2 regions of the Bradyrhizobium betae genome follow, and region 2 is predicted to be linked to the other one. Evidence: riboswitches for the same ligand, from Rfam matches in the RefSeq annotation. Region 2 holds a riboswitch; the other holds the start of a gene.
The links. Region 2 has a riboswitch for cobalamin ahead of F8237_RS03780 (energy-coupling factor ABC transporter permease). Riboswitches for the same ligand answer to the same signal wherever they lie in the genome.
Positions count from the first base shown of each region.

Region 1: another riboswitch for cobalamin. It lies ahead of F8237_RS31805 (TonB-dependent receptor); the one in region 2 lies ahead of F8237_RS03780 (energy-coupling factor ABC transporter permease).

Region 1 covers NZ_CP044543.1:6,604,964-6,608,364, reverse strand. Annotated here, with positions in the region: gene F8237_RS31805 (TonB-dependent receptor) at 1-1,303, opposite strand, end outside; cobalamin riboswitch at 1,418-1,632, opposite strand; gene F8237_RS31800 (hypothetical protein) at 1,771-2,016, opposite strand; gene F8237_RS31795 (hypothetical protein) at 2,126-2,338, opposite strand; gene F8237_RS31790 (hypothetical protein) at 2,555-2,761, opposite strand; gene F8237_RS31785 (adenylate/guanylate cyclase domain-containing protein) at 2,891-3,401, opposite strand, start outside.
Region 2 covers NZ_CP044543.1:729,332-732,732, forward strand. Annotated here, with positions in the region: gene cobF (precorrin-6A synthase (deacetylating)) at 1-715, opposite strand, end outside; gene F8237_RS03780 (energy-coupling factor ABC transporter permease) at 762-1,439, opposite strand; cobalamin riboswitch at 1,477-1,696, opposite strand; gene cobA (uroporphyrinogen-III C-methyltransferase) at 1,742-2,473, opposite strand; gene F8237_RS03790 (cobyrinic acid a,c-diamide synthase CobB) at 2,470-3,401, opposite strand, start outside.

The DNA of each region.
Region 1 (3,401 bases), 1.3 Mb from region 2:
GGTCGTAAGTGTGCCAGGGCGCGAGCCCCTGCCCGGCACCGCGGTTCTGCCGAAAGCTCGCATCGTAATAGTCGATGCCGGTCAACAGTTGCGACGGCAGTCCCAGCAGCAGGCTCTTCACGCTGAGCCGCGGCGTGATCGACCAGGTCGTCAGATCCGCGCCCACATAGGTCGACGTGAACAACGCGGGCACCGGAATCGGGCTCGCAAAGAACGCGCTCTGCTGCTTCTTGTCGCGCACGCCGCCATCGACGATGAGATCGACGCCGTTGACCAGGGTCTTGGTGAAGCCCGCGGTGGCGCTGAAGCCTTGCTGGTTGGCGTAGTTGAAGGGCGTGCTGGTCCCCCTTCGGGCGGTTGCGAGTTCGTCGAGGCCGATGGAGGGATCGACGGTGCGGCCGCCCGGCAACCGCAGTTCCTGATCGTCGCCTGTCACGGTCAGGAAAGCGGTCAGGCCCGATGTCGTGTAGTTGAGATTGCCGACACCGTTCTTCTGAACATAGCGATTGTTGTCGCGGTAGCCGTCGGTACTGACGGCATTGCCGTAGAACGAGGTCGACCACGGCCCGGAATTGAGCGACGTCGAGACGTTGGCAAGCCTGGTGTTGAACGAGCCGAAGCCGGCCTCGATGCGCGCGGCCACGGGCGGTGCGCCGACGCCGTTCCTGGTGACGATGTTGATCACGCCGCCGACCGCATTGTCGCCGTAGAGCACCGCGCCGGAATTGCCGCGCGTGACCTCGATGCGCTCGATCGAATTGAGCGGGATGGTGGAGAGGTCCACCTGCGCCATGTCGATGTCGTTCAGCCGCCGGCCGTTGACCAGCACCAGCGTGTTGGCGGTGGCGAAGGCGCCGAAGCCGCGCAAATCGACGCCGGTCTTCGCGGCGACCGGCCCGCCATAGAGCGTCGTGATCTGAGCGCCCGGGACTTGCACCGCGATGATCTCGGCGAGCGTCTGCGACGGCGCATGTGCGATGTCCGCGGCCGTGATCACGGTCGTGGCGGCCCCGACAATGCCGCCGTTGCCGGCGACGGCTTCACTGGCGGCGCCGGAGGAGCCGGCCGCCGGCGCTCCGCTCCGGGCGACATTCGCGGGCGCGCGCCGGCTCGTCGTATCGCCGTCGCCAGTGGCCCGGGCGCGCGTGCGGTTCGGATCGTCGGGCCTCGTCACTTCGATCGGCGGCAGCTGCTCGGCGACGGCTTGCTGCGCGCGGGCGATCGATGGATCAAGCGAATAAAGGGACGTGGTCGCGAACAGGCCGGCGCTGAGGCGCCTGGCGGCAGAGACAATACGGGACACAATTGTAACCTCGGTGTGACGTCAGTGGCACGTCACAGCGAACGAGGTTTCAGGTCGGAGCGATGGACTGCTCCGGTGAAACCAATGTCTGTACTCCCCGACCGACATCTTCGCGTGTGACCACGGCTGACGGCAGGTCTCCTGGCTCGCGGGTCGTTACCTCTGCGTCGCCTTCCCGGGACCGAGATTCCCAGTGGCATATGACGAGAGATTCACCGCTTACAGTTGCGGGGGCAGCCATGGCATTGAGAAAAATCCCGGAGTTGGGACATTCGCGCACCACGTTCCCTTTTGATCTCCGTGAGGAGAACCGTCACCGAGCAATCTACGAGCCGGGCAAGCAGGGAGTCAATCGGCCGGTTGCATGAGCGCCGAAGCCCCGCACCGAAGATTGAGCTGGCGCAATCAGGCAGGTTCCATTCCGAAGCGCGTCCGCACCACCGCCCGCTCGCCGGCATACGGGCAAGCTACGCTCGCCCTCTTGACCGCTGGGCCTGGGCCGCGGCCACGTCGTGCGTCGGGATGTCAGCGCGCTTGATCGGCATCAGTTGACCGGACGCGGAAATGATGGCGGTCTCCTCGCGGCGGCAGCGCGGGCACATGAAGCGGACTTCGTGCGGGGACGCCGACCAGCTCGCGCGTTTCACATTGGCGGCCATCGGCCAGGCCTCGCAATGCGAGCACGACACCAGAAACCGACCGGGATCAAGCATCCCCATTCCATTGGACTCCGTGACCTGCCTGCCTGTTCTAATGATGATCCGACGCAATCGTTCCGGTGCCGGGGCACCGTCAGTCCAGTCACGGGGGAACGGGCGCCGCTCAGCGCGCGCCCTTGAGCGTGCAGGACGTCGAGCAGGTCACGGTGTTGCCGTGGTCGCACGCCTTGCAGGCCGCAACGCACTGACTGATGTCGCGGGGATTGTACGGGCTGTAGGTCCGCAACGCGCAGACCGGGGTCGAGCCGGTGATGTCCTGCTCCTGGTTGCAGGCTGCTGTCATCAGCGCGAGCACGATCACCGCAAGCAGACGCATGGGAGGGCCCTGTGAGGCACGATCAAACGACATCCGCGAGTCGCGCTGCATTGCAACGAGCCCCCGGCATTCCCGCAGCGGAGCAACCCGGCAAACATCTCCACGCGTCAAGGATGCGTGACAAACGTTAAAAACGGATTTCGACTGCGCGGCACCGCAATGGTTCCACGCTTCATGCCGCGCTTTGCATGTCCGGCGCTTATGTCAGGATCGACCTCAAGCCGCAGCCTTGGTCGCAGCAGTCTTGGTCGCGTCGGCCTTGGTGGCAATCTCCTGCCGCAGATCGACCGCCAATTGGCGACACTGCTCCGCCAGCTTCAGATAGAACTCGCGCTTGGTGCTGTCGGTGGCGAGCTGGGTGATCAACTCGCATTCGGCGGTGAGCGTCTCGAACCGTTCCAGCCTGTCCTCAAGATCTGTCATCGGCGTATCCCCATCAAACGCCTCAAGGACAGCAAACCTAAGCCCGGGAAATAGGTCACGGCGAACATCGTTATGGAGTAGAATCAATTTTCGTCGGCGCAGGCGGCGTGGAGACACCGCCGCGGCCGCTTACTTCTGCTCCAGCCGCCAGGCACCGTCCCACCCTTCGTCCGGCGGGCTGGCCTCGAACTGCGCGATGCGGGCGAGCAGCGTGCGTGAGGGACCGTCGCCGGGGACGGCTTCGAGCGCGGCGTTGAAGGCGACGCGGGCCTCGTCGAAGCGGCGGGCGCGATAGGCAGCGAGGCCTTCGGCATAGCGCGCGCGCAGGCTCGCTTGCGCCGTGCTGAGATCGCCTGCCCTGCCCATCACCTCGAAGATCGGCTGCGGCACACTCTGGCCGGCGACCACGACATGGTCGATCTCGCGCAATTCGAGGTTCGATCCGATCGCAGCCGCCGTCGCCTGCGCGATCAGGATGCGGGTGCCGTAGGTCTTGTTGACGGCTTCCAGGCGCGAGGCGAGGTTCACGGCGTCGCCCATCACGGTAAAGCTCATCATCAGCTCGGAGCCGATGCTGCCGGTCAGGACCTCGCCGGTGGCAATGCCGATCCGCAAGTCGCACGGCGCCGGCATGGCGCGG
Region 2 (3,401 bases):
TCCAGCCATGCCGCTCGCGCGCCTCCTGGCGTGCGGCCAAGATGCGCGGGCCGATCTCAGCCAGCGCGCCGGACATGACGATCTGGTCGGGCATGCCGAGATAGGCGCCCCACCAGATCTGCAGGCCTTCGGGATCAAGCGACTGGAATGCGGTGCCGCCGTCGAGCATCACGACCACAGTGTCGACGCCCTGTGGCCAGCCGCCTTCGCGCAGACGGCGCCCCGTCGTGACCAGAAAGGGCTCGCCGATGTCGTTGAGCGGCAGCGCGTGCGCCGCGCACAGCGCCTGGATCGAGGTGATGCCGGGCACGACCTCGATATCAGGCAAGGGAGAAAGGCGCCGCGCAATCCGCAGCGAGGAATCGTACAGCGAGGGATCGCCCCAGATCAGCAGCGCGACCTTGCCGTCACTGCCAAGATGGCTCGCGATCGTCCGCGACCAGGTCGCGGCAACCGCATCGTGCCAATCGTCTACGCCCTTGCGGTAGTCCGCCTCACCGGCGTCGCGCACGGGAAGATCGAACTCGGCGATCCCAGTCTTGTCGTTGGTCAGCACGTCCGTGCAGAGCGTCCGCCTGAGATCGGCGAGATCGGATTTCGCGCTTCCCTTGCGCGGGATCAGGACGAGATCGGCCGCGTTGATGGCACGGATCGCGGCGCGCGTGAGCTGCTCGGGATCGCCGCAACCGATGCCTATCAGGGAGAGCGTGAGCATCGCGAGTGCGAAGGGCGGCCGCGATGGCCGCCCGTTCGCTTGTCTCTCAGGCCGCGTTGTGCAGGCGCGGGGTGACGAGGCCGGGTGCGGTGACGCCGCGCAGCGACTTCGCCAGCGCCAGCACCGCCAGATCGGCCAGCGGCTCGATCACGATGACGAGCGCATAGGAGGCCGCAAAGGTCGCGATGTTGGCGAGGTTGCTCATGGCAAAGCCGGAGCCATACAGCGCCCAGAACGCGACCCAGCCGATCACGCCGGCCTGGTAGGTCGTCGAAAGCGCCAGCGCCTGGCGATAGCTGAGATCGACATAGGCGGTGTTGCGCGAAATGATCCGCGCCGCAATCGCCTGGATGGCGAACAGCGGCACCAGCAGCGTCGTGACGTTCATGCCGAATTGCGGCAAATCCGGCGGCTCGAAGAACACGCCCTGGAACAGCAGACCGAAGGCTAGGCCGAGAGCTGCGGGGGCCGCCCCGAACAGCAGGAACAAGGTCGAGCCGAGAATGAAGTGCACCTCGGAGACGCCGACCGGGAAGTGCGGCAGGATTTCGAAGAAGGTGAAGACGAGCGCGGTGGTGGCGAGGGTGCGCAACGCAAGCGAGCCGATGCCCTGCTCGCGCACGGTCTCGACCGCGAGCTTCAGGGCAACGCCGCCTGCGGCGATGCCCGTTGCGTAACTCAACACGAGCTTGGCGCCCGTCACGATCCCGGGTTCGATATGCATGGCTCAGATCCTTCCTGCCGTCACACCCGACGGCGTTGGCCTCAAAACACGCACGGCCGGTCTCCTGGCTCGCGGCTCACTGGGTTCTCCGGCCTTCCCGAGCCTTGCGGCCCAGTGGCGGTTCGGAGTCCCTTCACCGCTTACAGTCGCGGGGGCGGCTGGGGTTTGGGGCGCCGCAATTGGGTCCGCCCATCCCCATTCCCGATTATGCTCCGGCGCTTTGCGCCGCGTCGAGCACCATGCATCTCCTGTGTGCCCCTTTCGCGGAGCCTGCGTCAAGGGGCGAGCGGCGGCCGGAGCGATCATGACGGATAATCCCCCGCCAGCGCACCGAACAGGATCACGGCCGCCGTCGACGCCGCGCCGCCGCGCGCAAGCTGCTCCGCCAGTTCGGCAATTGTGGTGCGGACCAGCCGCTCATCGGGGCGCCCGAGAGATTCGGCGAACAGCGCCGGAGTGCCTGGCGCCAGACCGTGTTCGATCAATTTCGCGACAAGCGCCGGAAAGGTGCGGCGGCCCATATAGACCACGGTGGTCGCTTCGGGATCGGCCAGCGCCGCCCAGTTCAGGTTCTGCGGCAGCTCACCGGTGACATCGGCCCCGGTGACGAACTGCACCCGGCGCGAGGTGTGGCGCCGGGTCAGCGGAATGCCGGCTTGCGCCGCAGCGACGCAGGCCGTGGTGACGCCGGGAATGATCTCGTAGCCGATGCCGGCTTCGCGCAGCGTCTCGAGCTCCTCCTCAAGGCGGCCGAAAATGCCGGCATCGCCGGACTTCAGCCGCACCACACGGACGCCGGTCGCAGCATAGTCGACCAGCAGACGGTTGACGTGGTGCTGCTTGGTCGAGGGCCGCCCTGCCCGTTTCCCCACCGCGACGAGATTGGCGCCGGGCCGGGCGAGTTCGAGGATCGCGCCGGAGGCGAGATCGTCATAGAGCACGACGTCGGCCTCGCGCAGCCGCGCGGCCCCCTTCAGCGTGAGCAGCTCGGGATCGCCGGGGCCGGCGGAGACGAAAGTGACAAAACCGCTCACCGGTCCTCCGCGATCAGATGGAAGAACGTGCCGGTGGCGTGTCCGCGGCGCGAGCCGGTCTCGGCGATGACGGCGCCAGTCGCATCGTGCACCACCGCGAGCGGCGTATCCGGCTGCGCGACGATCGTCGAATAATGGAACTCGTGGCCGCGCAGCCGTGCGCCGACCCGATGCCCCGGCATCGGGGCAGCGAGCGCAGCGAGACGATAGCCCAGATGCATGCGGCGCTTGGCAAAGCTCGTCTCCAGGCCGAGCAGCCCCGTCATCTCATGGCGGATGCCGTCGGCGTCGGTGAGGCCTTCACCCAGCACCATATAGCCTCCGCATTCGCCGTGCACCGGCCGCGTTTCGGCGAAGGCGCGCAAACCACCACGGAACTGCGCATTGGCGGCGATCTTTCCGGCATGAAGCTCGGGATAGCCGCCGGGCAACCAGCACACATCGGCGCTTGCGTCAGGCACCTCGTCGGCCAGGGGCGAGAACGGCAGGATCTCGGCGCCCGCCGCGCGCCAGGCTTCCAGCATGTGCGGATAGACGAAGGAGAACGCGGCATCACGCGCAAGCGCGATGCGCTGCCCGGGCGGCGTGACGTTCAGGCCGTTCGCCGCAGGCTGCGGTGACCAGGCCGCGGCCGATCGCAACACCGCATCGAGATCGACATGCTCGGCAACGAAGCGCGCGGCCTCGTCGATCAGCGAGCCGATCTCCGCCTGCTCCTCGGCCTGCACCAGGCCGAGATGCCGCTTCGGCAGGCTGATCTCCGCATGGCGCGGCAGAGCGCCGAACATGGTGATGCCGGCCTCGAGCAGCGCATGCCTCACAAGGTTTTCGTGGCGCGGACTTGCGACGCGATTGAGCACGACGCCGGCAAGCCGCACGCCGGGCCGGTAGTCGCGCAGGCCTGCGGCGATCGCCGCCGCCGTCTGCG